3 regions of the Deinococcus yavapaiensis KR-236 genome follow, and region 1 is predicted to be linked to each of the others. Evidence: riboswitches for the same ligand, from Rfam matches in the RefSeq annotation. Region 1 holds a riboswitch; each other region holds the start of a gene.
What was found. Region 1 has a riboswitch for S-adenosylmethionine ahead of DES52_RS12035 (methionine ABC transporter ATP-binding protein). Riboswitches for the same ligand answer to the same signal wherever they lie in the genome.
Positions count from the first base shown of each region.

Region 1 (9,673 bases):
GAAGAAACGCGTCGTGCGCGCGGGCATTGCGGCGCAGCCGCGCGTCGATGCTGGCGAGCGCCTGCGGCAAGCCTTGGGCAAGCGTGGCGCCGACCGGGCGGGCGTCTCTCAAGCGCTTGAGTTCTTCGAGGTCGCGCTGAAGCTGGGTTCGCCGTGGGTCGTTGGCGGAAAGCGCCTTCAGTTGCTCTTCGAGCACGCGAATTTCGCGCTCGATGTCCCGCCCGCCGCCTCCGCCGGGCGCCGCGACGAGCGGAGCGGCGGTCGGACGGCACAGTTCGGCCTTGTGATCGAGCAGCACCCGCTCTTGCGCCTTGAGGGGCAACAGCACGGCCGCGTCACTCCAAGCTCCCTGCTGCGCTTCGGCGGCCCGAGGAGCGGCCAGCATCGCGACGAAAACGAGAACACGCCATGTGATTCGTGACATGCCCGCATGCTAGAAATCGCCGAGTGATTTTCACGTGATCCCGAGTGACCCGTCGAGGAACGGTCTGTGGACGCAGAATCCACTCGCGTCCTCGAAGTTGCTTTCGAGGCGCCGAAGTCGGCGGGGCGAACGGACGGCACGAAGAAACTTGGTTCGTCGGCTTGCATAATGAGGCGCATGCTCGACTTGACGGGGAAAGTGATTCTCGTGACGGGAAGCTCACGCGGTATCGGCGCGGTCACCGCCCGCACGTTGTCCGCGGCGGGCGCGCAGGTCATCGTGCACTACGGGCGCAACGAGGAGGAAGCCAGGGCGCTCGTGGAGGAACTCGGATCGGAGCGATCGGTCGCGCTCGGCGCGGACTTGGGTCGTCCCGGCGCGGCCACCGCATTGTTCCGCGACGCCGTGGCGTGGCAAGGGCGGGTGGACGTGCTGGTGAACAACGCGGGCATCGCGCCGAGCGTGACCGTGGACGACGAGGCGAGCGCGTGGGCGCAAACGTGGGCCCGCACCCTGCAGGTGAACTTGGTGGCGGTCGCCGATCTGTGCCGCGAAGCGATCGTGCACTTTCGGGGGCGAGGCGGCGGAACCATCATCAACGTCGCGAGCCGCGCGGCCTTTCGGGGAGACAATCCGGAGTCCATGCACTACGCGGCGTCCAAGGGAGGCGTCATCGCCCTGACACGTTCGATCGCGCGTGGGTACGCGCCCGACGGCATCTTGGCGTACGCCGTGGCGCCCGGTTGGGTTCGCACCGAGATGGCCGAAGGATACTTGCGCGAGCACGCCGCCGACATCGCGCGCGACATCCCGCTGGGAGACGTGGTGCCGCCCGAGGAAGTCGCGAATACCGTGGCGTTTCTCGCGTCGGGCCTCGCGCGGCACATGACCGGGGCGACGCTGGACCTCAACGGAGCTTCGTACGTTCGGTGAGACCCGGCCGCCCTGCTGGCACGAGGTCGCACGAGCGCGCGGCTCACGCATCCTCGAACGCGTCGACCTTCGCGGGAATCCAACGCCGTTGACCGCAACGGGGGCAAGGTCCGGCGGGCCGTGAAGCCTCGACGTCGCCGCAGTTCGTGCAGGCGTGCGGATCGTCGGCGCGCGCTTCGTTCTCCAGCGCGTCCGAATCGACGAGGTCTTGCGGCGGCACGATCGGAAGCCCGAGTCGCACGGACCGCGCCTCGAAGCGAAAGATGCTGAGGTTGCCGCCTTGCTCCACGAACGCGAAGCGCACCTCGCCGAGTTGCGTCACCCCGGCGAGCCGTAGGCGTTCGAACAACTCCTCGCTGGAGAGGCTGACGTCTTTGAGGCCTTGCAAGTTCACGCGGCCTCCGTCCACGACGAGCGTCGGACGGCCTTCCATGAACGTCTCGACTTTTTCGCTTCGGTTGATGAGTTGCGCGAGGCCCCACTGCAAGAACACGACGACGGCCACGACGAGCATGGCGTGCAGCAGGGGCACGTCCGGGTAGAAGGGCGCGTCACCGACGGCCGAACCGAGCGCGATGACGATCGCGAACTCCACGATGGAAAGTTGCGCCAAGCCGCGCCGCCCGACGATGCGCAGCAGCAGCAGCAGCCAACCGTACATCAAGAGCGTCCTGAAGACGATTTCGAGCAGAAACAGCCACGGCGCGTCTCCGATGAACATCCGATGCCAATCGAACGGAACGACTTCCGTGGCGCTCATGCGTCATGATACTCATAAAACGCGGTCCGCCAGACTTCGGGCCCGACCGCGCGCCGGGAGGTGCATCGCGAGAAGGCGAAGAAAGCCCGTCGCGGCTCACTTCGGGGATGTGCGGGCCGCGCGGGCCTTTCAGTACTTGGAAGCGTTACTCGTCGTCGCTGCCGGGAAGGGGCGTCGTTCGAGCGGGACCGCCGTCGAAGCCGCCCGCGCCGCCGACTCGGGGACCTTTCACGTCGCCGCCCGCGTCGTCGTTCGGATCGGCGAGGCGCGTCGTTCCTTCCGGAGCGTCCTCGGTGACGGCGCTGAAGTCCGACCACGAGCCGGGCAGGCCGTCGTCGAAGGCGCGCTCGTCGTTCACGTTCGTCGGTTCGACGTCGAGACCGTAGGCGACGGCGTTGTCGAGCATTTCTTCGCGCATCTTCGGATCGATGCCGAGGTCGCGCATCGCCGCCTCGCCCATTCGCTGATTGTCGATCTCGTTCTCGTCGATTTGGCCGGGCGCGGCCACGACGTCGTCGGGAACGTAGCCGGGATACGGCTGGTCGTCTCCGCCTTCGGAACTCGTCGCGTCGGAGTCCGCGTCGGGATCGTCGTACTCGGTGTCGGGTTCGTCGGCCACGCCGGGAATGTCGCCGTCCTCGGACGTCGCGTCGCCGCCGCTCATGGCGTCCGTCTCGTCGTTCGCGTCGACGCCGTCGAGGTTGTCACCGCCGCGAGCGCCGCCCGTCGCGTCCGTCATCGCCATAAAGAGGAGTTGTTGCACAAGGTCCTTCATGCGTTCATTCTGGGCGATCGAGCTGGGAAGGAAATTGGCGCTTTCTTCAGGCTGTTCGGTCGAGCGCGTTCCTGTAGATCTTCTGGCGGCTCGCTCAAGGGCGCCTCATGGCGGGCGTGGCTACAATCCCTCATGCTCGGGGAAAGGCAGGCAAGCGAAGGAGGTCGGCATGCAACGCTTCTGGCGTGAAAACAACCTCGGGATCGTCGTCGTCGCGATCTTCCTCATGCTCTGGGTCGGTCAGTCCCTCGTGGGATGGCGAGACTTCAACTCGGACCGAGAAGATCATGGTGGCACGGACGTGACCTTCTCGCGCTATCTCGGCACGGCGCATTTTTGGGAAGCCACGACCGAAAATTGGGAAAGCGAGTTCCTTCAGATGGGTGCGTACGTCCTCTTGACGGTGTGGCTGCGCCAGAAAGGCTCGGCGGAATCGAAAAAGATCGACGAGGAGGAACCCGTCGATCAAGACCCGCTGGAGTTCCAGGACCGCCCGGACGTTCCGGGTCCCGTCAAGCGCGGCGGGCTCGCTTTGGCGCTGTACCAGAACTCGCTCAGCATCGCGTTCTTCACGCTCTTCGCGATTTCGTTCGTTTTGCACGGGTGGAGCGGCATGGACGAGCGCAACTTGGAGGCGATCGCGCACGGTCAGCGGCCCATCGACCTCGCGGAGTTCATGACGTCTTCCACCTTTTGGTTCCAGTCGCTGCAGAACTGGCAAAGCGAGTTTCTGGCGGTCGCGTCGATCGTGCTGCTGTCGATCGTGCTGCGGCAGAAAGGCTCGCCGGAATCCAAGCCCGTCGCCGCGCCCCACGCTCAAACGGGCGACGCCTGAAAACGATGCGGGGAGGCGCCGCGGGGCGCCTCCCCGAGAGGATTGGGGAGATTCAGAAGGCGGGAACGACCGCGCCCTTGTACTGCTTTTGGATGAAGGCTTTCACCTCGGCGCTGTTGAGCACCTTTTGCAACTTGATGAAGTCGGGGTTCTTCAGTGTGGCGGGCTTCACGGCGAGGACGTTCGCGTACGGGCTTTGCTTGCCTTCGATGAACAAGCTGTCCTTGACAGGATTGAAGCCCGCTTCGAGCGCGTAGTTCGTGTTGATGACGGCGGCGTCTACGTCTTGCAGGGCGCGGGGCAGTTGCGCGGCTTCGAGTTCGCGAAACTTCAGCTTCTTGACGTTCGTGGTGATGTCGAGGACGGTGGCCTTGATCCCCGCCTCTTTACGCAGGCGAATGAGGCCCGCGCGCTCCAGAAGCTTCAAGGCGCGCCCCGAGTTGCTCGGGTCGTTGGGAATGGCGATCGTCGCGCCCGCCTTGATGGTCTTGAGGCTCGTGAGCTTCTTGCTGTAGACGCCCATGGGCTCGACGTGCACCTTCGTGGACGCGACGATGCCGAGCGGCCGATTCTTCTGGAACTCGTCGAGGTACGGCACGTGCTGGAAGAAGTTCACGTCGATGCTGCCGTCGGCGAGCGCGAGGTTCGGCTGCACGTAGTCGGTGAACTCGCGGATTTCGAGGGTCACGCCTTGCTTGGCGAGGATCGGCTTGACGAAGTTCAGGATCTCGGCGTGCGGAACAGGCGTGGCTCCGACGCGCAGCGTTCCGGCGAAGGCGGTAGAGGAGAGCAGGGCAGCGAGAATGGCGATTTTATTCATGATGAAACTCCTTGAGTTCAGCGGTGGTCGAGTTTACGGGCGACGAAGTCGCCGAGAAGTTGCAAGGCTTGCACGAGGACGACCAGGATGACGACGGTGGCGATCATGACGGTCGTTTCGAAGCGTTGATAACCGTATCGAATGGCGAGGTCGCCGAGGCCGCCGCCCCCGATCGCGCCCGCCATCGCCGAGTAGCCGACGAGGCTGATGGTCATGACGGTGAATCCCAGGACGAGCGCGCTTCTCGCTTCGGGCAGCAGCACCTTGAAGATGATCTGTCCGTTGCGGGCGCCCATCACGCGCACCGCTTCGAGAACGCCGTTGGGAACTTCGAGGAGGGCGCTTTCCACGAGGCGTGCCACGAAGGGAATCGCGGCGACCGTGAGCGGCACGATGGCCGCCGTGGAACCGATGGACGTGCCCGTGACGAGGCGCGTGAACGGAATCAGCACGACGAGCAAGATGATGAACGGCAGCGATCGTCCGACGTTCATCACGAGTCCCAAGACGCGGTGCAACGGCGCGTTGGGCTTGAGGTGGCCGGGCCGCGTGATCACGAGGAGCACGCCGAGCAGCGTTCCGAGGAGTTGCGCGACGAGGGCGCTCGGCACGACCATCCCGAGGGTTTCGAGCGTGCCTTGCACGAGGAGGTCTCGCAGCATGTCGTTCACGCCGCCACCTCCACGCCGAGGACCGCTCGTTCGTTGACGCCTTCGGGCAAGGCGAGCCACACGTCCGCCGCGCCTTCGATCGGCTCGACGCTCACGACGCGCACCTTCGACGCGGCGAGCCGCGCGAGGACCTCGGTGCCGAGGCCGCCTTCGATGGTCACGCGCGCGAGCGTCTCGTGCGGCGCGAGCGTCACGTCGGGCTTGTGCGCGTTGAGGAGGGCGCGCGTCGCCGCGTGCGCGGGGCGGCGCAGCACCTCGTTCGCCTCGCCGCTTTCCACGAGCACGCCGCGCTCCATCACGGCGACGTGCGTGCAAGCGGCGCGCACGACTTCCATCTGGTGCGTGACGATCACGAGCGTGAGGCCCGTCTTGGTCTGCACGTCGCGCAGAAGACGCAGGATGCTCGCGCTCGTCGCCGGGTCGAGCGCGGACGTCGCCTCGTCGGCGATCAGGAGGCGCGGTTCGAGCGCGAGGGCGCGGGCGATGCCGACGCGTTGCTTTTGCCCGCCTGACAGTTGCGCGGGGTAACGTTCGGCGAAGGCGGAGAGCCCGACGAGGTCGAGCACTTCACGCACGCGAGCGTCACGCTTCTTTTTCGGCACGCCGGCGAGTTCGAGCGGCAAGGCGACGTTTCCGGCAGCGGTGCGCTGCGCGAGGAGGTTGAAGTGCTGGAAGACCATGCCGATCTTGCTTTGCACGGCGCGGCGCTCACGGCCCGCGAGCGCCGCGAGATTTTGCCCGAGGACGCGCACTTCGCCGCTCGACGGAACTTCGAGGCCCGAGATGAGGCGGGTGACGGTGCTTTTGCCCGCGCCGCTCTCACCGATGATTCCGAAGGCGCTTCCCGCCTTCACCTCGAGGCTCAAGTCTTGCAGGGCGACGTGCCCGCCTTCGTACGTTTTGTGGACGTGCTGGAATTCGATCACGAGAAGCGCCCTCCCGAGCGCACGAACGGCGGGTGGGAGGATGAAACGAGACGTCCCCTTCCCGAAGATGTGTCGAGAAGGGGACGGCATTTGGCGTGCGACCCTTCTCTTATCGCTCCCGAAGCGTCATGCCATCGTCGGCGCGCTTCAGGCTGGAAAGCACCTTGACCGTGATGAGGGTCGGTTGCTGCACGCTTCGAAGGGCCAGGTCCCTGACGTGCTCTGGATAAGAGCGTTGCACGCGACGGTTCACGGCAACAGGCGCAAAGGTAGCGTCCCGGAGGGAAAACGAAAGTGAGTTTGGCACGTCGCGCGAAGCGTCACCACGGCGCGCGGCGCGCCTTCGCCTCGTACATGCGGCGGTCGGCGAGACGAAGCCAAGTCTCGGCGTTGGACGCCTCACGTCGTTCGCACGCGCCCGCGTTGACGCCGACGTGGTGCCCGTGAGGCCAAGAGAACCGCTCGACGGCCTCGAACCACGCGTTCAAACGATGCGCGGCGGCCTTCCCGTCTCCGCGCAGCAGCAACGCGAACTCGTCTCCGCCGAGGCGAAAGGCGCCTTCCGGACTCGTCGGGACGCTCGCCAGCAATCGAGCGAGTTCGCGCAACACCGCGTCTCCCACGTCGTGCCCGAAGGTATCGTTGATTGCCTTGAATTCCTGGACGTCCAGCACGACGAGCGTCCACTCGGCGGTGGCGTGCCACGAGGTCTCCAGGGCCTCGTCGAACGCGCGTCGGTTCGGCAAGTCGGTGAGGGCGTCAGTGTGCGCTTGGGCTTCCAGCTTCGTGCGCAACTCCGCGTTTTCGAACGCGACGCCGAGATGTGCGGCCATGACGCGCAGCAACTCCAAGTCCTCGGCGTGAAAGGCGTTGGGCTCGTACGATTGCAAGGACAGCACGCCGCGCGTCCGTCCGTCGATCACGAGCGGCACGCCCATCCAAGACCTCGACCAGTCGTCGTCGTCGTCGTCGCGAAGTTCGCGAAGAAACAGGTCGTGCGTTCTGGCGTACTCCAACACGTCGCCCGTCGCCTCGAACGTTCCCGCCAGCACCCGCTCGAACAACCCGTCGTTTCGCGCCGGAATTTCGCTTTCGTACAGCTCGTCGCCTTCGCGCATCTGGCAGAACCAGCCGCCTTGCTCGCGCGTCCACGCGATCACGAGGATCGGGGCGTCGAAAATCGCGAGCAACTGTTCGTGCGCGACCCGGACGATGTCCTGTGCCGAGCGGCACGAGAACAGCACGCCGAGGGCCGCCACGAAAGCTCTGTATCGCTCGAGCAGCCCGTCGTGCAGTCGGGGAAGGGAAGCGGCGGGCTCATCGGGCATACGACATCGCCAGCGTAACGGCGTCGTTCTTACACAATCTTCACAATGCTGCTTTTCGCTTAGAAGTGAGTGCCGAACGCTTCGGCGCTCCGTCCTAGACTGAACCGATGACCGACCGACTTCAGGAAGGAACAGGATGGACGGGCGACGCGGCGCGAAGCGAACGACGGGTGCGCGACGTACCCGTCGTGGTGCTCGTCGGTGTGACGGGCGTCGGCAAGAGCACCGTTCTCGGCGCGATGCGCGACCTCGGCGTGCCGTTCACCTTGCTGCCCGACCGCCGCGCCGTGACGGACGCCGTGATGATCGAACCGTTCGTGGGCGCGCCCGTGACCGACCGCGAGGAACGCTTCCGCCTCACCGCCGCCTACCGCCAAGCGCATCCGGGCGGCATGGCCGAGGCGCTCGCGGCGCTTCGCGTTCCGAACGACGCCGAAGTCCTGCTCTTCGATGGGCTGCGGGGCGTGAACGAGGTGACGCACGCCGCTCGGCACTTGCCGCTCGCGCGCTTCGTGGCCCTCACGGCGCCCGACTTCGTGCGCGTCCGTCGCCTGCTCGGTCGCGGCGACGCGTTCGACGCCGTCGAGCAGGCGGACACGGCCGCGACCGCCCGCGAAGCCTTGAACGCCATTGCCGACGTGCGTGACGTGTTCGACGACGAGACCCTCGACGCCTTGGCCCGCCTCGACGTGGACTCGGCCGACCTCGCCGCCAAGACGCGTATCGTCGTGACGGAGCGGCGCAACTACGACCCCGAAGCGACCGTGCGCGTGCTGGAAGGCTTGCCGTCCGAACGAGCCTTGATTCTCGACACGGTTCGGTACGACGCTCGAGAAATTGCGCGCCGCGTCATGGAGTGGCTGTGACCACGATCAAGCGTGTCGAGGCCCTGCCGTACCGCCTGCCGCTCAAGGGCGCCCTTCAATGGGGCGCGCACTCGCGGCTCGACGCCGCCGAGCACGTCTTGATCCGCGTTCACGTCGCGGGCGGGGCGCTCGGGCAATCGGAGGCGCCGCCGCGGCCCACCATTTACGGCGAGACGGTCGCGAGTATCCGTGGCATCGTCGACCACCTCACGGAACGCCTCGTGGGACTCGACGTGCGTGACGAGGCGGGCCTCGCCCGCGTGCTCGGCAGCGTCGCCAACAATCACGCCGCGCGCGGCGCGCTCGACATGGCGTTGTGGGACGCTCGGGCCGCCGTGAACGGCACGACCCTCTTCGACGCCCTGCTCGGACCCCAGCGGCGCGTGCGCGCGTCGTTCATCCTCGGCATCGCCTCGAAGGCCGACATGCTGAACGAGGCGAAGCGCGTCGTGGCGGCGGGCGTGCGCGTCTTGAAGGTCAAGGTGGGACGCGACCACGCGCGGGACCTGCAAGTGATCTCGGCCCTCGCGCACGAATTCGAAGGGCACGGCGTGGATCTCTACGCGGACAGCAACGAGACCTTGACGCCCGAAGGAGCGAGGGCGGCTCTGCGCGCCATGCGCGACGCGGGCTTGCTGTACGTCGAAGAACCGCTGCCCGTTCGCGCCTTGCGCGCGCGCGCCACGCTGAAGGCCGAAGGCATCTTGCCGATCGTCGCCGACGATTCGTGCTTCACCTTGCCCGACCTCGAGCGCGAGCTCGACTTCGACACCTTCGACATCCTCAACGTGAAGACGGCGCGCACCGGCTTCACGTCGTCGCTGGAGATGCTCGAGATCGCGCGCGCGCGCGGCAAGGGCGTCATGATCGGCTCGCAAGCGTCCACGACGCTCGGCACGATTCACGCCGCCCTCGTCGCGAGCCACGCGGAAGTCGACCATCCCAGCGAGCTCAGCTTCTTCTTGAAGCTCGAGGAGGACGTCACCACCGCCCTGCCGACCTTGCACGACGGTGAGCTTTGGCTCGACGAACTGCGAAACGTCACCGTGGACGAGACGAAATTGCGTCGGGCGCTCGTCGCCGAGGCGTGAAGGTCGAGTGGCGAGCGCTCGTACTCGAAAGACACACAATTTTTTTACCGAACTTTTACAACCCTGCGGCAGCATGGGGCGGTGACGGGACGACTTCACCACGGAAAGGAACGAGGATGCGCCTGAGCTGGCCGCGCCGCGACGTGCGGCACGACGAGATCGTCGAAGGCGTCCTCGGAACGGCCCTGCAGTTGCGGATCGTCGCGTCCACGCGCGGCAAGGCGCTCGACGCCCGCGACGCGTC
Region 1 covers NZ_QJSX01000009.1:29,527-39,199, reverse strand. The annotation lists gene DES52_RS12070 (tetratricopeptide repeat protein) at 1-424, opposite strand, end outside; gene DES52_RS12065 (SDR family NAD(P)-dependent oxidoreductase) at 602-1,357, shown strand; gene DES52_RS12060 (DUF421 domain-containing protein) at 1,401-2,117, opposite strand; gene DES52_RS23295 (hypothetical protein) at 2,263-2,892, opposite strand; gene DES52_RS12050 (DUF6766 family protein) at 3,062-3,727, shown strand; gene DES52_RS12045 (MetQ/NlpA family ABC transporter substrate-binding protein) at 3,780-4,547, opposite strand; gene DES52_RS12040 (methionine ABC transporter permease) at 4,565-5,209, opposite strand; gene DES52_RS12035 (methionine ABC transporter ATP-binding protein) at 5,215-6,144, opposite strand; SAM riboswitch class I at 6,251-6,377, opposite strand; gene DES52_RS12030 (GGDEF domain-containing protein) at 6,465-7,472, opposite strand; gene DES52_RS12025 (AAA family ATPase) at 7,580-8,338, shown strand; gene DES52_RS12020 (enolase C-terminal domain-like protein) at 8,335-9,429, shown strand; gene DES52_RS12015 (FAD:protein FMN transferase) at 9,546-9,673, shown strand, end outside.

Region 2 (9,673 bases), on a different contig from region 1:
TCTCTTGGAGGTCGGCGAGGGTAAAGGTGCGCTCTTCGCTCACGAGGCCGCCCACCTTCAGCCTCCAGTTTTCTTCCTTCAGCTTCGGATCGAAGGCTTCGAGGTTCTTGGAGACGTAATAGAACTGCGAGACGGGAGTGACGCCGAACGGCAAGGGCTGACCGGGCACGACGCGAGCGGCCTGCGCGACGCCGTTCACCTGACGAAAGAAGTTCAGCAAACCGCCGCCGACGAGCAGGGCCGACCCGCCTCCGAGGAGGGCGAGGGTCGTGCGGCGGCTCGGCTCGACGGGAAGTGGGGCCGCACTTTGCGCGCGCGGCGCGAAGACACGGTCGAGCAGGACGCGGAGCAGGAAGAACGAGACTCCGTACACGAGGGCGTCGAGGGGCGGCGCGAAGGTCAGCAGGAGCGCCCCGAGGATGACCGCGCCCAGCCAAGGACGCAGCAGGCCGAGCAGAGTCGAACCGCCCAGCCAAAGCAGGCTGACGGAGAGAAACGCGAGGATCTTCGCGTCTTGGCCGATCCCGAGGATCGAGTGGATGAACTGAAAGACGCGCGGAACGCCGAGCGCTTGCGTGACGCGGTTGAAAAGTTCCTGAGGCGCGAAGCCCACGAGGTTCGCGCGCCATAGCGCGTACCCTAGGACGCTCAGGAGGGCGGCCGTCGTCCACGCGATGAGAAGCTTGCCTCGCAGCTGGTTCATGCCTCGTCCTTTCGTCAATTCAAGTATGCAGGTCTTGGATCAAAGGAGAAAGGAGCGATCCTCGCTCGCTCCCCTCCTGTCTTGGAACACTCTCCGGGTGGGCCGGAGTTCAAGCGCGCGTTACTTCGCGGACATGGAGTCGGCGACGACCTTGTCCTCGGTGGGAATGAGCGTGAAGGCCATGTCGCCCGTTCCGCCGACGACGCCGACGGCGAACACGGAGTAGCTCTTACCACCCGCGATGTTGATGCCGCTGATGTTCTTCACGACTTGCATCCCGCCCGCCGGAACGACATTCGCGTTGACGCCCATGGGGTTGACGTACGCCGTCTTCACGTTGCTGTACGCGAGGTTGCTCACGACCTTGGCGTTGTTGTAGTCCACGGCGAGCACGTCCACGTTGGGAGCGCCCGGCGACAGGTGGTACACGTTGAGGCGCGCCTTGGCCTTGTTGGTGTTGAGGCTCGTCGTCGTGAAGACCTTCAAGCCGATGTTGGAAAGCTTGCCGAGCGCGGCGACGGTGTAGTACGTTCCGGCGCGCAAGGTCACGTTCGTTTCGAGGACCTTCTTGCTCTTGTCGCCCGCGACGGTCACGACGACGTTGTGGCGGCCCGCCTTCACGTTGCCGTACGTCGTGACGGCCTTGAAGGCGGCGCCCGCGACGGTGCGCGTTCCGTCCACGTAGACGTCCACGGCAGGTGCGTCGGGCGAGGCGTGCACGACGCGCACGAACGACGTGTCCATGTTCATGCCCGTCATGGGCGTGGTGCCTTGCGCGGCGGCGAGCGTGACGGTGAGGGCGAGGGCGGACAGGATGATGTTCTTCATGGTTTTTCCTACCTTTCACTCTGTTGTTCGCAGCCTGGAAAGGATCGGATGTCGGCGTGCCCGACACTGAAGGTTGCGTGAAGATCCACGCTCAGTCTTCGAGGGTGCGCACGAGGTTCAAGAAGGCGCGGACGACGCGCGCGTCGAATTGACGGCCCGCTTCGCGCTCGATTTCCGCCATGGCGGCTTCGTGCGTCCACGCCCGCTTGTAAGGACGCGCGCTGCGCAGCGCGTCGTACACGTCCACGACGGCGAACAGACGCGCGAGCAGCGGAATCGCCTCGCCGACCAGCCCGTCCGGGTAGCCCGCGCCGTCCCAGCGCTCGTGGTGGAAGCGCACGACTTGACGTGCCTGCTCGGGCAGCGTCGGAATGCCACGCGCGAGGGCGTCTCCGATTGTCGTGTGCGCTTGCATGAGGCGACGCTCGTGCTCTTCGAACACGCCGGGTTTGAGCAACACGCCGTCAGGCAGACCTAATTTGCCGATGTCGTGCAAGTACGCGCCTTGACGCAACGCTTCGAGTTCGCCGCTCGGCAAGCCGAAGGCCCGCCCGAGTTGCTCGGCCCAACGCACGACGCGCTCGGTGTGCCCGCGCGTCTCGAAGTCGCGCACTTCGAGGGCGCGCCCCAAGGCGAGCAAGGCGCCCTCTCGGGTTTCCTTGACGGCGCGCGTCTCCAACGCGCGTTCCAAGGCGGTCGCGCCCGCCGACGCGAACGCCTCGGCAAGGCGCACCTCGGCGGTCGTGAACGGCGCGTCGAGTCGACCGACGGCGAGCACGCCGAGCAATTCCCCCGACGCGGCCAGGAGGGGCGCGTACAACGTCGCGAGCGACTCGACGGGCGTGAGGACGAACGCGCGCGGATCTCGCAAGGCGTCTTGAAAGCAGGTCACGGACCGAGCCTCGACCGCCGTCCAAGACAAGCCTTCACCGCGCCGCAGCAAGAGGCCCGACTCGGGCGCGTGCTGTCCTGACGAAGCCGTCGTGACGAGCGTGTCGCGGACGGGATCGTAGCGCAACAACGTCGCGTACCGCGTGCCGAGCAGGACGACCGTCTGCTGAACGAGGATCTCCTCGACTTCCCCCGGCGCTCGGGCGGGCCGCAAGGCGACGTTCAACGCGGAAAGCATTTCCAACTCGCGGTTGCGCGCCGCTTCTCGCGCGCGGTGCTCGGCGGCGGTCAGCAGAAAACCGACGTGCTCGGCGATTTCGCTCGCCGTCTGCTCCTGCTCCCCCGTGAAGGCATTCTCGTCGAAGTGGTTTTCGAGGTGCAGCACGGCGGTGATTCGGGCGTCCACCTCGACGGGAACGGTGAGGGACGCTCGGACGTGCGGAGTTCCGGGCGGCATTTCGTCTTCGCCCGCGATCAACAAGGTTTCGGCCGAGTGGGCGTCGTGGCCGCGGCACACCAGAGGAGCCCGTGGCCGACCTTCGGGTCGTCCTGATCGCGCGTCGAACCAGCGCAAGAACGCCTTGGCGTCGACACGTCGGTCGATGAGCACCGCCGAAGCGCCCGACGTGACGCGCACACGAAAGGTGCCCCGCTCGCGCACGAACAACGCGGCGGCGTCGTGGCCGTCGATGAGCGCCGCCGCCAAGTCCATCAAGGTTCGGTAGTCGTCGTCGGACGGTCCGTCGATGCGTGAAAGCAACGAGCGCGCCGACTGAAACGTGCGCCGCAAAAGCGTCCGGTCCGAAGGCGCCTCCGCGTCGGGCAGGGTCACCGCTCCTCCTGCCAAATCCGCGACGTGGTGCTGCAGGGGGTCATGCAGATCGATGATAAACGATCGGTGAGCGGTGATGGGGCGAGGCGAACGATCGTTCGCCTCGCCCCATCACGGAAGCTCCGACGTCAGCCCAGGAAGCTCTTCACGCGCCGAGCGAGATTGTCGGCGTCGATCAGGAAGGCGTCGTGGCCGTGCGGGCTTTGCAGTTCCCAGTACGTGCTTTCACCCAGCTTCGCGGCGAGCAGGCGCACTTCCGACGCCGGATACAACTCGTCGGACGAGATCCCGACGACGAGCGTCGGCACTTCGTTTCGGCGCAAGGCGGCGTCGGGCACGTCGAAAGCGTCCATGGCCTTGGTGAGGCACACGTAGCTCGCGGAGTCGAAGCGGCGGCGCAACTTCTCGCCTTGATGATCGAGGTAGGTGTCGATGGCGCGCGCACCGGGTGTGCAAGGACTTTCACCGCTTTGGCTGAGCTCCAAGCTGAGCGGCGAGCGGTACGTTAGCATCGCGAACATCCGCGCGATTTCGAGGCCGCGTTCGGGATCGAGGGCGATCGCGGCGCGCTTGGCGTGATTGAAACCGGCGGCCCACGCGCTTTGCCGCTGCGGCGCTCCGACGATCACGGCCCGCTCGGTCCGGTCGGGGTACTGCGTGACGAACGAGAGGGCGAGCATTCCGCCCATCGATCCGCCGATGACGGTGACCTTGTCGACGCCCAGGAGGTCGAGAAGTTCGGCTTGAACGCGCACCATGTCCCGAATCGTGAGGTCATGGCCGAGTTCGGCGGCCGACGTGCTGCCCGCAGACCCGCCGACGACATTCGCGCACACGAGAAAGGAGCGGTTCGGATCGAGCGCGCCGCCTTCACGTAGCAGGGCGGGCCACCACACGTCCGCGTTCGCGTCACCCGTAAGGGCGTGCAGAATCAAGACGGCGTTGTCCTTCGCGGGACTCAGGCTGCCCCACGTGCGGTACGCGACGCGTAGATTTCGAACTTGCGCCCCCGAGTCGAGCGTGAGCGGACGATCGCGAAACAGCAAGGCCGTCTGCGTGCGGGTCGTGTCGACGTCCCGGAAGAGGTCGAAGGCCACGCTCATACCAGCTCCGGAACGCGAGCGAAGGCTTGCTGGAAGTCGGCGATGATGTCGTCGATGTGCTCGATGCCCACCGACACGCGAACCAAACCCGGCGTGACGCCCGCCGCGCGTTGCTCGCCTTCCGTGAGTTGGCTGTGCGTGGTGCTCGCCGAGTGGATCACGAGCGTCTTCGTGTCGCCGACGTTCGCGAGCAGCGAAGCCAGCTTGACGTTGTTCACGAACGCCTCGCCCGCTTCGCGTCCGCCGCGCAATTCGAAGGTCAGGATCGAGCCCGCGCCTTTCGGAAGGTACTTGCGGGCGCGCTCGAAGTGCGGATGGGACGGCAAGTCGGGGTGCGTGACCTTGCTGACTTCGGGGCGCGTCGCGAGCCACGCGGCGAGCTTACGGGTGTTCTCCACGTGCCGCTCGGCGCGCAAGCTGAGAGTCTCGAGGCCTTGGATGAACAGCGAGGCGTGGTGCGGCGCGAGCGTCGGACCGAGATCGCGCAAGTTCTCGACGCGCGCGCGAATCGCGAAGGCGACGTTGGGAAGGCCCAGCGGGTTGCCTTCACCGAAGGTCTCCCAGAAGTTGAGGCCGTGGTACGAGGGGCTCGGCTCGGTGAAGAGCGGGTAGCGACCGTTGCCCCAGTCGAAGTTGCCGCCGTCGATGAGGACGCCTCCGATGGCCGTGCCGTGTCCGCCGATCCACTTCGACGCGGAGTGCGTGATGATGTTCGCACCGTGCTCGAATGGCCGGAAGAGATAGCCGCCTTGCCCGAAGGTATTGTCGACGATGACGGCGACGCCCAAGTCACGCGCGACCTTCGCGATTTCATCGAAGTCGGGCACGTTGAGGGCGGGATTGCCGAGCGTCTCGAGGTAAAAGCCTTTCGTCTTGTCGTCCGTGAGAGCGGCGAACTCTTCGGGGCGCTCTTCGGACGACGTGAAGCGCACTTGGATGCCGAGGCGCGGCAGCGTCACCTTGAAGAGGTTGTACGTGCCGCCGTAGAGGTTCGGCGAGGACACGAAGTTGTCCCCCGATTGCGCGAGGGTCAGGATCGTCACGAGGAGGGCGGCGTGCCCGGAGCCCACGGCGACCGCCATCGTGCCGCCTTCGAGGGCGGTGATGCGCTCTTCGAACACGGCGTTGGTGGGGTTCATGATGCGGCTGTAGATGTTGCCGAACGCCCGCAGGCCGAACAAATCGGCGGCGTGGGCGGCATCTTTGAAGTTGTAGCTCGTCGTTTGGTAGATCGGCACGGCGCGCGAGCCCGTGACAGGATCGGGCGACTGGCCGGCGTGGACTTGCAAGGTTTCGAAGCGGGGCTTGCGAGAAGCGTCGTGCGTCATGAAGAGTCCTCCATAAGAAACAAGGCGGCCCCAAAGGGGCGCGAGCTTGAAGTTGCTTCGGGGGACTGAAAAATCCCCCTCTCCGGAGAGAAGGGGATCAGTATTTCGTGACCTTGCCTTCCCTTATCGGTCCCGAGGCGCGCCATCGTCGGCGATTTCTCAGGCTGGAGGGAGCACCGTTGCCGTGATGAGGGCCGGTTGCTGCGCCGTCGGTGAGCCAGGTCTCTCGGGCGCTCTTGATAAGAGTTGCTCGGACGTGACGCCAAGCATGAGACAGGTTATGCGGTTTTCGGCGAAGCGTCAAGAGAGCGGGGCGAAGAGGTCGACGGTGTTGCCGTCCGGGTCTTTCACCACGGCGTAGCGTTGTCCCCAAAAGGCATCCCACGGCTCCTTGTGCGGCGTGACGCCCGACGCGACGAGATCGGCGAACTTGGCGTCGACGTCCTCGGGCGATCGACACAGGAAGGCGAGGCCGACGCGCGACGAGCCGATCGGCGCTTTCCAAGCCGGATCGAACGTGAGGATGACATCGACGGTGTCGAGGGCGAAGCGCAAGCCGTTCGGCAACGTCGCCTCCACGTGCCCCTCGCTTTCCGCGCCTTCGGGAAACGTCAAGCCGAGCGAGCGGTAGAACGCCACGGACGCGGCCATGTCGAGCACGACGAGGCCGATCATGTCGAAGCGAAGGGTCATGCGCGCATCGTAATCAGCAGAACTCGGCAAGTCAATTCGCTAATAGACGTAGAAGCCCGACAGTCCGGTTTCCTCGCTCCATTGAACGTCGACGTGATCGACCGAAGCGTGCGGAGGGCCTCGGCGAATCCAGTGAAGCAAGCGGTCCAAATCTTCGCGCGCACCTTCCGCGACGACTTCGACGCGGGCGTCCGACAAGTTCTCGGCGTAACCGGCGACCGCGAGGTCGAGAGCGTGCCTTTGCACGTAACGGCGGTATCCGACACCTTGCACCGTTCCGGAAATGAGGGCGGTCATTCGCATGACGGCAGTGTAAAGTCCCGCGCCGCCTGACGAATCTGACTGAAGGCTGCCTTCATGGTAGTCCGTCCTCATCTCTCATCTTCTAGAATGCCTGTGTGACTCGCCTCCGATGGATGCTCTTGCTCACCTTGAGCATCCTGCTCATCTTGCTCTTCTTCGGAACACCTTTTTATGGACGTCAACTCCTGTCGCGCATCCCGGGGGATACCAAAATCTCGGCGGCCGCGGTGTCGGGCCCGCTTTGGCGTCCGACGCTTCGAGGCGTACGCATCGAAGGGCCGGGACTGAGCGGACGGGCGGACGAAGTGACACTGGGCGTCCGTAGCCTCGATCTCGGCGGCCAGCAGGCGCGCATCACGGGCCGCGTGAAGGGCGCGGACGTGAACGTCGACCTCAAGAAGGTGCTGTCTCAGCCCGCGCAAGGCGGATGGCGCGTCTGGCCCGAGGACCTCGACGTGCAGGACGTGCGCGTCAACGTGAACTCCGGCGGCTTGGCGTTGCCGAACGCCCGCCTCACGGTCAGCGGACGCGACGGCACGCTCAACGTCCGCGCCGTCTCGAAGAACGGAACGGCGAACGTGGCTGCACGTTACGCCGTCGAGAACGGCGATCTCGCCGCGACGGCCGACGTCCGCGCCGACGCGACCTTGCTGCGGCAATACTGGAACGGCGTCCGCGGCGGCGAGTTCCGAGGTCGCTACACCCTGCGAGGCGGCGACGTTCGCGGCGACCTCACGCTCACGGGCGGCCTCTTGATCGTCCCGGAAGCGTCGTTCGTGACGGTTCGCGACATCCGAGGTGAAGTGCATCAGCGCGGCGACCAGTTCGACACGACCCTGGCCGGGGTCGGGCTCGGCGGTCCCGTGACACTGAAGGGCAAGGCGAACCTCGCCCGCGAGCGTTGGGACATCACCGCCCAAGCGACTCCCAACGTGTCGAACCTCGCCCGTGCTTTCGGCGTAGACGGAAGCGGCGTCTTGAAGCTACAGGCGACGGCGGGCGGCTGGGACCGTTCGAGCGTCGAGGTGAACGCGAGCGGAGCCAAGGGTGAAATCGCGAGCGTTCCCTTTCGCGACCTCGTCGCCGCGTACCGTCTCACCGCCGACGGTACGAGCGTCGCCACCGGCAGCGCCGAGACGCGCCTGTTGGACGAGAATCAGCACGTCGCGGCGACTTGGAAGCTCGGAGAGTCGGTCGTCGCCACGGCGACGGGCCACCTGCTCCGCGATCCTCTTCGTGTCACGGCGACACTGAAAGGCGACCAACTCACGGCGGCAGGTGAAGCGCTGGCGGGTCGCGTACGCGCTTCTTATGACCTGCGCACGGGTGCGACGAGCGCGAGCGTCGACGGACGTCCGTCGGGCGTCCTCATCAGAGGAACGGCGAACGGCACCCCGAGCGACCTTCGCCTACGCATCAAGCAGTTGGAATACGAAGGGCTGACCTTCTCGGGGACGGGACGCTACGGATCGAAAGGTCTCGCGCTGAACCTCGGCAACCTTCAGGCCACGTTGAGCCCGAAAGGCATCGGCACGTGGACGGCCAAAAACTTCGAGTTCTCCGGCATCAATCTCAACGGCAGCGGGCGCTTCGACGTCAACGCCAAGCAACTCGATGGACGTCTCGCCACCAACGTCCCGCTCGTCAACGGCCCACTCGCCGGGCCCGTGAACGTCGACCTGGCACAAAACCGAGCCTCCTGGGCCTTCGAACGTGGCAACGCTTCGTGGCGCGACGGAAGCTTTGCGCTCGCCTTGCGCGGCTTGAACGTCGCTGGGTACGAAACGACGGGGGACATCACGTACCGAGACGGCGGTTTGTTCGGACAGGCCCGTGCAAGCGGACCCGACGCGAACGTTACTGTGCGCGGCCTTGGAACGCGGGCGACGCTCGACGGCAGTGTGCGGGGCGTGCGGGTGGTCGGTGAAACGCGCTTGAGCGGCGACTTCGCCACGACCCTCCGCGCTGTCGAAGCCGACGTGAACGCCAACGTTCGCTTCCAGGACGGCGTGCGCTTCGACGTGACCAGCCGAAAAGAGACGCTACGCGGCACCGTACGAGACGGCCAGGTGAACGCGCAGGGTACGGTGGATCTTGCGGCCTTCCGAGCGTTGACAGGCATTCGGGACTTGACGGGTCGTGCCGTCGTCACCTTCCAGCAGGGCCGTGGCAACGCCACCCTCGACGCCGCGGCTCTCGGGGCGACCTTGCGTGCTTCAGCAGTCGGGTCGCTAAATGACGTTCGCCTACGCATCAAGCAGTTGGAATACGAAGGGCTGACCTTCTCGGGGACGGGACGTTACGGATCGAAAGGTCTCGCGCTGAACCTCGGCAACCTTCAGGCCACGTTGAGCCCGAAAGGCATCGGCACGTGGACGGCCAAAAACTTCGAGGTTTCCGGCGTCAATCTCAACGGCAGCGGACGCTTCGACGTGAACGCCAAGCAACTCGACGGACGTCTCGCCGCCAACGTTCCGCTCATCAACAGCCCGCTTGCCGGGCCCGTGAACGTCGACCTGGCACAAAACCGAGCCTCCTGGGCCTTCCAACGTGGCAACGCCTCATGGCGCGACGGGACCGTCGCGCTCGCCTTGCGAGGCTTGAACGTCGCCGGGTATGAAACCACGGGGGAAATCACGTACCGAGACGGTGACGTGCACGGATTGCTTCGCGCAAGCGGACCCGACGCGAACGTTACTGTGCGCGGCCTCGGGCAGAACGCCGCGCTGAATGGAAGCGTGCGTGGCGCGCAAGTGCGAGGACAAACAAGCCTTTCGCGTGACTTCGCCACGACTCTCGCCCTCGTGGGCAGTGACGTGCGAGCCAACGTCCGCTTCCAGAACGGCGTGCGCTTCGACGTGACCAGCCGAAAAGAGACCCTGCACGGCACCGTACGAGACGGCCAGGTGAACGCGCAGGGCGCTGTGGATCTCACTGCCTTCCGAGCATTGACAGGCATCCGAGACTTGACGGGTCGTGCCGTCGTCACCTT
Region 2 covers NZ_QJSX01000004.1:201,044-210,716, forward strand. The annotation lists gene DES52_RS06720 (molybdopterin-dependent oxidoreductase) at 1-703, opposite strand, end outside; gene DES52_RS06725 (DUF4397 domain-containing protein) at 824-1,531, opposite strand; gene DES52_RS23410 (HD-GYP domain-containing protein) at 1,623-3,254, opposite strand; gene DES52_RS06735 (homoserine O-acetyltransferase family protein) at 3,383-4,357, opposite strand; gene DES52_RS06740 (O-acetylhomoserine aminocarboxypropyltransferase/cysteine synthase family protein) at 4,354-5,685, opposite strand; SAM riboswitch class I at 5,806-5,931, opposite strand; gene DES52_RS06745 (VOC family protein) at 5,986-6,378, opposite strand; gene DES52_RS06750 (acylphosphatase) at 6,418-6,681, opposite strand; gene DES52_RS06755 (translocation/assembly module TamB domain-containing protein) at 6,777-9,673, shown strand, end outside.
Region 2: it holds a riboswitch for S-adenosylmethionine, as region 1 does, so the genes downstream of both, DES52_RS06740 (O-acetylhomoserine aminocarboxypropyltransferase/cysteine synthase family protein) here and DES52_RS12035 (methionine ABC transporter ATP-binding protein) in region 1, are expected to answer to the same signal.

Region 3 (9,673 bases), on a different contig from region 1:
TCCGCCCTTTCTTCACGTCTCCAGCCACGCGGCAACCTCGTCACGCCAACTCGTCATGCCCTTGTACGCGAGGTGCTCGGCGGTCATGGAGCGCAAGGCGGCGGCGAGTCGAGCGCGACGATCGGCGTCGGCGGCGACTTCGCGCAGCGCATACAGGTAAGGGCGAATCGTGAAGAAGGCGCCTCGCTCGTCCGGAAAAGGCGTGAGCGTCTGGCGCTCGACGCGCACGAAGGTCGACTCGGGATCGAATGGGCGCTCGGAGCGGTCTTCGTGGTCGCGAGTCGCCGGGTGGTGCTCCAAGCGGTCTGACGTCGCGAGACCCCACGCGAAGCGCGCGAACGGCCCCTTGTGCGTCAAGGCGTGCACGAGGCGCGGCGCCGTCGCGATGAGGGCCGCGCTTCCACCCACGGGCGCGTGAACGGGACCGAACGAACGGCCGATCTTCTCGCGCGGATCCCAATGCTGCGGCGCGCAAACATGAAGGGCCGCCAGCCAGTCCTCTCCGGTGTCGTTCGAGCGCGCGACGATGCTGAAATCCTCGGAAACGTTCAAGGCGAGGAAGTCGAGCGCGTCGAGCGGTTCGACGTTCGCCACCGACGCCGAGAAGCGGGCGGGAAAGCGGGTGAGGGCGCCGATGCTGCCCTCGTCGAGGTTCAGCGTCGCCGACCAACCGAGGAGATCGTTGCGAAGCGTCTCGCCGTTCCAGGAAACGAACTCGCGCGCGTCCTCGGCGAGGCGAGGCAGCATCGCCGCGAGCACCGCTCGCCGCAACATCGGCGACAACGCCGCCTGCTGGTAGAAGAAGTGCAGCTTGGGCCGCGCCTCGATCTTGGCGGTCAGGAAGCGCTCGTACGTCGCGTCGAACGCGAACACGTGCGACTCGATGCGTCCGTGCACGCGTTGCTCGCCGAGACGCGTCAAACCCGCCGAGACGTCGTAACGGCCTGTCTCGAACGGATAGTAGCGAAGAGGCTCGCGGTCGAGAAGTGTGTCGGCGCGCGTCATGACGTCAGTTTAGGTCCGCAGCGTGTTTTGAATCACGCCGAAGTAGATGAGGGCGAGGATCACGAGGCCCGCGAGCACGCGGTAAATCGCGAAGCCCTTGAAGTCGTTCGTGGCGACGAAGCGCAGCAGCCAACCGATCACGAGGTACGCCGTCACGAACGAGACCGCCGATCCGATCAAGACGTTCGCGAGACCCGCCTGACCGAGTTTGTGGGCGTTTTTCAACAAGTCGTAGAGGGTGGCGCCTCCCAGGGTGGGGATGGAGAGGTAGAAGCTGAACTTCGTGGCGGTGGGTCGGTCGAGCCCCAAGAACATGCCGCCCAGAATCGAGCTCGCCGAGCGCGAGAAACCCGGCCAGAGAATCGCGAGACACTGGATGAGGCCGATCCAAAAGCCCTGCACGGGGTTCACGCCCTCCAACCGCGTCGTCGTGGCGGTGCGCGGCCGCAGTTCGATGAGGTACATCAAAACGCCGCCGACGATCAGGGCGGTGGCGACGACATCGGGCCGAAAGAGCGTTTCCTTGATGCGGTCTCCGAAGGCGAAGCCGATCACGACGGCGGGCACGGACGCCGCGATCACCGTCAGCCAAAGGCGCTGAACGTTCTTGTCGCTGCGAATCGAGCGGGCTTGGCCGAGCAGGTCGCGCAAGTAGTAGACGAGGACGGCGAGGATCGCGCCGCCTTGAATGACGACCTCGAAGGTTCCTTGCGTTCCGGCGGGCTCTTGAAAGCGCAACAAGTCCGACGCGACGATGAGGTGACCCGTGGACGAGATCGGGAGGAACTCGGTGACGCCTTCGACGATCCCGAGGATGATGGCTTGAATCCAATCCGGCATGGGGATCAGACTACCGGAAAAGATAAAAGTGAGGCGAAATACGGATTGTTCCACGCGTGCGCTAAGCTCGTGACATGAACGTCAAGGACAGCTTCAGCCCGCAAGAGTGGTTTCGCGTCATGAACGGCCCGGGTCGCGCGGGGCTCGCCGTGATCGCGGCGAGTCCCAGCGGCCTCACCGGCCTGCTCGCCGAGACGGGGGCCATCTCCGACGTCATTCAGGAGATGATCGCGTCGCATCCGACGACGCCGTTGCTCGCCGCGATGGCCGAGGCGTATCAGCACACGACGAGTGACGAGCTGAAGCAGCTTCAGGCGACCGAGACGGCCGAGCGTGCGCGCAACCTCGACGAGACGAAAACCCAAGCCTTCGAAGGGGTGCGTCAAGCGTTGTGGGCCGTGTCGACGAAGGCGACGCCCGAGGACGTCCAAGCGTACAAGACCCTGCTTCTTCGCGTCGCCGAGCGCGTCGCGGGCGCGGCGAAGGAAGGCGGCTTTCTGGGCTTGGGCGGCGTGCAGGTGAGCGACGCGGAAAAGGCCGCCATTCAAGAGCTTCGAACTCTCGTGGAGCCTTCGACCACGCCGTGACGACCGCGCGACGCGTTCTTTGAAGCGCCGAGCCTCGAAGGTCACGACCGGCGGGGCGTGATCTTCTAGGCTCGTAGAGGTGTTGCCTAGGAGAAGTGTCACGGACGTCGTTGAAGACTTGGCGTCACTCTGACACAATGACGCGTATCGCGCGACGCGTTTCGTTTCGATTCGCGCGGTTTCATCTCGAGCGCCCGAGGGACTTGGCCCGGCGACGGCGCGGCAACCGACCCTCATCGCGGCACGGTGCTTTCCAACTCGCGCGGTCGCCGACGATGGCATGGAGGCGCGCGAGAACGATGGAGCCAGTCGATTCGCGTCCCATGGCGCACGAGCCCGGCGGCCCGCGCGCTTTTTTCATTTGGAGTCTCCTTGCAACAACTCAGAGATATTCGAGCGCAGCTTCGGCAGCGCATCCTGATCCTCGACGGCGCCATGGGCACCATGATTCAGCGCGAAGTCCTCACCGAGGAGGACTATCGCCGCGAGGACTTTCCGGACACGCGCCTCAAAGGCAACCACGACCTTCTGAATCTCACGCGGCCCGACCTCATCGCGGCCATTCACCGTGCGTACTTCGAGGCGGGCGCGGACATCGTCGAGACGAACACCTTCAACGCGACGAGCGTCTCTCAAGCCGAGTACAAGACGGCCGCGTTCGTGCGCGAGCTCAACGTGGAGGGCGCGCGGCTCGCGCGACGGGTCGCCGACGAGTTCGAGGCGCGCGACGGACGGCCGCGCTTCGTGGCGGGCGCCGTCGGGCCGACGGCGCGAACGGCGAGCCTCAGCCCCGACGTGAACGATCCCGGCTTTCGCGGCGTGACCTTCGACGAGCTCTCGGAGGCGTACCAAGAGCAGATCGAGGGTCTGCTCGACGGCGGCTCGGACTTGCTGCTCATCGAGACCGTGTTCGACACCCTCAACGCCAAGGCGGCGGTGTTCGCCGCGCAGGAAGTGTTCGCGCGGCGCGGCGTGGCAGTTCCGGTGATGGTGTCTGGAACGATCACGGACGCGTCGGGACGCACCTTGAGCGGTCAGACGCCCGAGGCGTTCGCGATCAGCCTCGGGCACGCGAACTTGCTGAGCCTCGGGCTGAACTGCGCCCTCGGCGCGGACATGCTGCGGCCGCACCTGCGCGCCCTCGCGTCGAACACGTCGGCGTTCGTGTCGATCCACCCCAACGCGGGCTTGCCGAACGAGTTCGGCGATTACGACGAGAGCCCGGCCTACATGGCGCGCATCCTCGGCGATTTCGCCCGCGAAGGGCTGCTGAACATCGTCGGAGGCTGCTGCGGCACGACGCCCGAGCACATCGCGGCGATTGCGGCGGCGGTCGAGGGCGTCGAGCCGCGTCGGCCGTCTCCCCTGCCGCCCGCCTTGCGCTTGTCGGGCTTGGAACCGCTCGTCGTGCGGGCCGGCGAGGCGGCTCGGTTCGTGAACGTCGGGGAGCGCACGAACGTCACGGGCAGCCCGAAGTTCGCGAAGGCGATCCTTTCGGGTGACTTCGACACGGGCTTGCGAATCGCGCGACAGCAAGTCGAGAACGGCGCGCAAGTCATCGACGTGAACATGGACGAGGGCCTGCTCGACGCCGAGGCGGCGATGGGCCGCTTCGTGAACCTCGTGGCGAGCGAGCCCGACATCGCGCGCGTGCCCGTGATGCTCGACTCGAGCCGCTTCGAGGTGCTCGCCGCCGGCCTCAAGAAGGTGCAGGGCAAGGGCGTCGTGAACTCGTTGTCGCTGAAGGACGGCGAGGAGGAATTCCTGCGTCGGGCGGCGCTCGTGAAGCGGCTCGGCGCGGCGGTCGTCGTGATGGCGTTCGACGAGCGCGGCCAAGCGGACTCGTTCGAGCGCCGCGCCGAGATTTGCGAGCGCGCCTACCGCCTCCTCGTGAACGACGCGTGCTTCGAGCCGACCGACATCATCTTCGATCCGAACGTCCTCACCGTTGCCACGGGTCTCGTCGAACACGATCGGTACGCGCTCGACTTCATCGAGGCGACGAGGTGGATCAAGACGAACTTGCCCGGAGCGCTCGTGTCGGGCGGCATCTCCAACGTCTCGTTCGGCTTTCGAGGCAATAACCCGGTGCGCGAGGCGATGCACTCGGTCTTCTTGTACCACGCCACGAAGGCGGGCCTCGACATGGGCATCGTGAACGCGGGCATGCTCGCCGTGTACGACGATCTCGACGCCGAGCTTCGAGATCGCGTGGAGGACGTGATCTTGGCGCGGCGGCCCGACGCGACCGAGCGGCTCTTGGAAATCGCGCCGAAGTTCGCGGGCGAGAAGAAGGCGAAGGTGGACGAGGCCGCTTGGCGCTCGCTGCCCGTTCGAGAGCGGCTGTCGCACGCCTTGGTGCACGGCATCACGGACTTCGTGGAGTCCGACGCCGACGAAGCGTTCGGCGAGCTCGGCTCGGCGCTCGCGGTGATCGAGGGTCCTTTGATGGACGGCATGAACGTCGTCGGGGACTTGTTCGGAGCGGGCAAGATGTTCTTGCCGCAAGTCGTGAAGAGCGCGCGCGTGATGAAACGGGCCGTCGCGCACCTCGAGCCGCACATGCAGCGCGTCGAAGGCAGCGCGAAGGGCCGCGTCGTCTTGGCGACCGTGAAGGGCGACGTTCACGATATCGGCAAGAACATTGTCGGGGTGGTCCTCGCCTGCAACGGCTACGAGGTGGAGGACCTCGGGGTGATGGTGTCGTCCGAGCGGATCTTGGAGGCGTCGAAGCGAGCAGATCTCGTCGGACTCTCGGGCCTCATCACCCCGAGCCTCGACGAGATGGCGAGCGTCGCCGGGGACTTTCAACGCGCGGGCCTCTCGGTGCCCTTGCTGATCGGTGGAGCGACGACGAGCCGGGCGCATACCGCGCTTCGCATCGCGCCGAAATACGCGGCTCCCGTCGTGCACGTCCTCGACGCGAGCCGCGCCGTCACGACCGCGTCGAGCCTGCTCGGCAGCGACCGCGACGCCTTTTTGGTCGAGGTCGAAGCGCAGTACGACGCGGCGAGGGCTCGCCACGGCGAGAAGAAGGTGCGGTTGCTGACGCTCGCCGAGGCCAGAGCGAGGGCGCCGAAGTTCGAGGCGGCCACGACGGCGCCCGCTCGCGCAGGGCGGCACGTCGTTCGTCCCTCGCTTGACGAGTTGGTGCCCTACATCGACTGGACACCGTTCTTCATCGCCTGGGAATTGAAGGGCGTGTATCCGAAGATCTTCGCCGACCCGGTCGTCGGGCCGGAAGCGCGCAAACTCCACGACGACGCCTTGCGGCTCTTGAAGCGGGTGTCGAAAGACGAGAGCTTGCGTGCGCGAGGCGTGCTGGGCTTGTACCGAGCGAGCCGCGTCGGTGACGACGTCCACTTGCCGGAAGCCGACGTGACGTTGCACACCCTTCGGCAACAACGCGACCAGCGCGGACCGAACATCGCGTTGGCGGACTTCGTCGGCGAGGAAGACTTCGTGGGCGCCTTCGGCGTCACGATTCATGGAGCGGAGGAACTCGCCGCGTCCTTCGAGGCGGCGCACGACGACTACTCGGCGATTCTCGTGAAGGCGCTCGCCGATCGGCTCGCCGAGGCGTTCGCCGAGAAGCTTCACGCGGACGTGCGCCGCGATTTCTGGGGCTACGCGGCCGACGAGGATCTGTCGACCGAGGACCTCGTGAAGGAGCGTTACCGAGGGATTCGGCCCGCGCCGGGCTACCCCGCGCAACCCGATCACACGGAGAAGCGAACGATTCTGAAGTTGCTGCACGCGGACGAAATCGGCTTGACGCTCACGGAGTCGTGCGCGATGACGCCCGCCGCGAGCGTGTCGGGCTTGTACTTCGCGCATCCGGACGCGGCGTACTTCGCAGTGGGACGCATCGGGCGCGATCAAGTCGAGGAATACGCGCGGCGCAAGGGGTGGACGGTGCGTGAAGCGGAACGGTGGCTCGCGCCCGTGCTCGGGTACGAGCGCGAGGAGGTGACGGCATGACGGTGAAGTTCGCGGACAAACTCGGTCGATCGTTCGTCGTGACGGCGGAGCTCGATCCGCCGCGCGGTCCGGACCCGACCCCGACGATTTCGGAAGCGACGGCCCTCGTGGGGTTGGTGGACGGGGTGAACGTGTCGGATTCGCCGATGGCGAACCTGCGCATGAACTCGACCGTCACGGCGAGTATCGTTCAGCGTGAAACGGGCCTCACGACGATCGCGCACCTCACGTGCCGCGATCGCAACGTCCTCGCGCTGCAAGCGGACTTGCTGGGCGCGCACGCCCTCGGGGTGCGCTTCGTGCTGTGTCTTCGAGGCGACCCGCCGACGCGCGGCGACCATCCGGACGCGACGGGCGTGTTCGAGCTCGGTGCCGACGGGCTGGCGAGCCTCGCGCGGGGCCTCAACGAGGGGCGGTCGCTCACGGGCCGCGACCTCGGGGGGCACACGGATTTCGGCGTCGGCGTGGCCCTCAATCCCACGAATCCAGACTTGCAAGCCGAGGCGGTGAGGTTGCGCGAGAAGTTGGACGCCGGAGCGACCTTCGCGCAGACGCAGCCCGTGTTTTCGAGAGACGACGTGGAGCGCTTCTTGGACGTCATCGGTACGCCTCCCTTACCGATTCTGTTCGGGGTGCTGCCGATCCGCTCGGCGAAAATGGCGCAGAACGTGTCGAAGTGGGCGAAGGTGCCGACCGAACTGCTGACGCGCGTGGAGGAACGAGGCAAGGCGGCGGGCATCGAGTGGAGCGCGCGCCTCGTGGAGGACTTGCGCGACCTCGGGGTGGCGGGCGTGCACTTGTACCCGCTCGGCAAGCCGGACGTGGCGCGAGAAGTCCTGGGCGCTACACTGCCGGTATGACGAGGCCGAAACGACCTTCCAAGACCGCGGCGCGGCCCGGCAAGCCTGCCAAGACAGATCGACCGACGAGCGTGAAGAGCGCCGACAAACCGCGTCGCTCCGGACCGCGCTTCACGCCCGTGCAACTCAAGGCGCCGCCGCCCGACGCGGTCTTTCGTGATCGTGACGGGCGACCGCACTCCTTTCCCGAGTCCAGCCTCAAGCGCGTCGCGGCCGCGATTTTGACGGAGCGCCGAAAGCCTTGGCGCTATCGTCCGTTTTCCTTTCCGCTTTTCACCGACAAGGGGAACGAGCAGGCGTTTCAATTCGACTTCTACGTGTACGACAACATGGACCAGATTCTGCGCCTCGTCCTCGTGGTGGGCCGCGACAACGCCGAGATTTGGGACAAGGTCGGCCGCTTCAAACGGCAGTTTCCGATGTACCACTACGAGTTGTGGACGCCCGAGAAGCTCGCCGAGTTGCAAGGTCCGAGAGGACGGCTGGGTTTTTAAGGTTTTGTCGTGAGTGAATTAATGTTGTATGTACACCAAGCCCTATAGACCGGCACTAATCTGAAATCGAGCCCTGGCGGGCTCGATTTTTCCTTGCCTCAAGCCCAAGGTCGTCTGTGAAGACGACCTTGTTTCGACGCTTTTCCAGCTCGACCGCCGACCCTTCACCCTGGAGAGAACATGACCCTCACGAAGACGCCCCTCAAAGTTCGACTCGGCCAACCTTACCCGCTCGGCGCACGCTACGACGGAAAGGGGGTGAACTTCGCGCTGTACTCCGAGAACGCCAAGGGCGTGGAGCTTTGCCTGTTCGACGAAACGGGCGTCGAAACGCGCGTGCCCGTCCGCGAGCAGACGGCGTTCGTATGGCACCTGTACATCGACGGCCTCAAGCCCGGGCAGATGTACGGCTACCGCGTTCATGGCGAGTACGCTCCGGAGCGCGGCTTGCGCTTCAATCCGAACGTCGTCCTGCTCGATCCGTACGCCCGGGCCCTGTCGGGAACCGAGCAGTTCGACGCGGGCGTCTTCGCCTACAAGATGGGCAAAGACGACTTGACGATGGAGACGAACGATCAGCGCGGCGCGCCCCTCGGCGTCGTCATCGATGACCGCTTCGACTGGAGCGGCGACCACTCGCCGAACGTCCCCTTCCACAAAAGCGTCATCTACGAGGCGCACGTCAAAGGCCTCACGATGACGCATCCCGAGGTGCCCGAAGAACTGCGCGGCACGTACGCGGGCCTCGCCCACCCGGCGGTCGTGTCGTACCTCAAGGACCTCGGCATCACCGCCATCGAACTGATGCCCGTCCACGCGCACCTCGACGATCCGTTCTTGCTGCACAAGAACCTCACGAACTACTGGGGTTACTCCACGCTGAACTTCTTTTCGCCCGAAGTGCGCTACTCGGCCGCCTTCCGCGCCGGAGATCCGGTGGGAGCGGTGACGGAGTTCAAGGAGATGGTCAAGGCGTTGCACGCGGCGGGCATCGAGGTGATTCTCGACGTCGTCTACAACCACACCGCCGAGGGCAACCACATGGGGCCGACCTTGAGCTTCAAGGGCATCGACAACCCCACGTACTACCGCCTCGTGGCGGGCGATCAACGCCACTACTTCGACTACACGGGCACCGGGAACTCTCTCAACGTTCGTCATCCCCAAACGCTGCAGCTCATCATGGACTCGTTGCGGTACTGGGTGACGGAGATGCACGTCGACGGCTTCCGCTTCGACCTCGCGTCCACCTTGGCGCGAGGTCTGCACGAAGTCGAACAGCTTTCCAGCTTCTTCACGATCATCCACCAAGACCCGACGCTCAGCCACGTCAAGCTCATCGCCGAGCCGTGGGACGTCGGCGAGGGCGGCTATCAAGTCGGGAACTTCCCGGTGAAGTGGGCCGAGTGGAACGGCATCTACCGGGACGACATGCGCGCCTTTTGGAAAGGCGAGGGCGGCCTCGCGAGCGAAATCGGCTACCGCCTCACGGGCTCCTCGGACCTTTACAAGGACGACGGTCGCAAGCCGTGGGCGAGCATCAACTTCGTCACCGCCCACGACGGCTTCACGCTGCGCGACACCGTTTCGTACAACGACAAGCACAACGAGGCCAACGGCGAGAACAACCAAGACGGCCACAACCACAACCTCTCGTGGAACTTCGGCGCCGAAGGCCCCACGACCGACCCGGACATCGAAGCGCTTCGCTCGCGCCAGCAGCGCAACTTGCTCGCGACGCTCTTCTTGTCGCAAGGCGTACCGATGCTGCTCGGCGGAGACGAGATGGGGCGCACCCAGCACGGCAACAACAACGCCTACTGCCAAGACAACGAGATCTCGTGGTACGACTGGTCGAGCGTCGACGAGAAGCTTCTGGAGTTCACGCGGCGCCTCATCCATCTGC
Region 3 covers NZ_QJSX01000001.1:52,540-62,212, forward strand. The annotation lists gene DES52_RS00285 (heme-dependent oxidative N-demethylase subunit alpha family protein) at 13-1,005, opposite strand; gene DES52_RS00290 (undecaprenyl-diphosphate phosphatase) at 1,015-1,845, opposite strand; gene DES52_RS00295 (hypothetical protein) at 1,920-2,432, shown strand; SAM riboswitch class I at 2,611-2,738, shown strand; gene metH (methionine synthase) at 2,805-6,413, shown strand; gene DES52_RS00305 (methylenetetrahydrofolate reductase) at 6,410-7,273, shown strand; gene DES52_RS00310 (hypothetical protein) at 7,270-7,767, shown strand; gene glgX (glycogen debranching protein GlgX) at 7,948-9,673, shown strand, end outside.
Region 3: it holds a riboswitch for S-adenosylmethionine, as region 1 does, so the genes downstream of both, metH (methionine synthase) here and DES52_RS12035 (methionine ABC transporter ATP-binding protein) in region 1, are expected to answer to the same signal.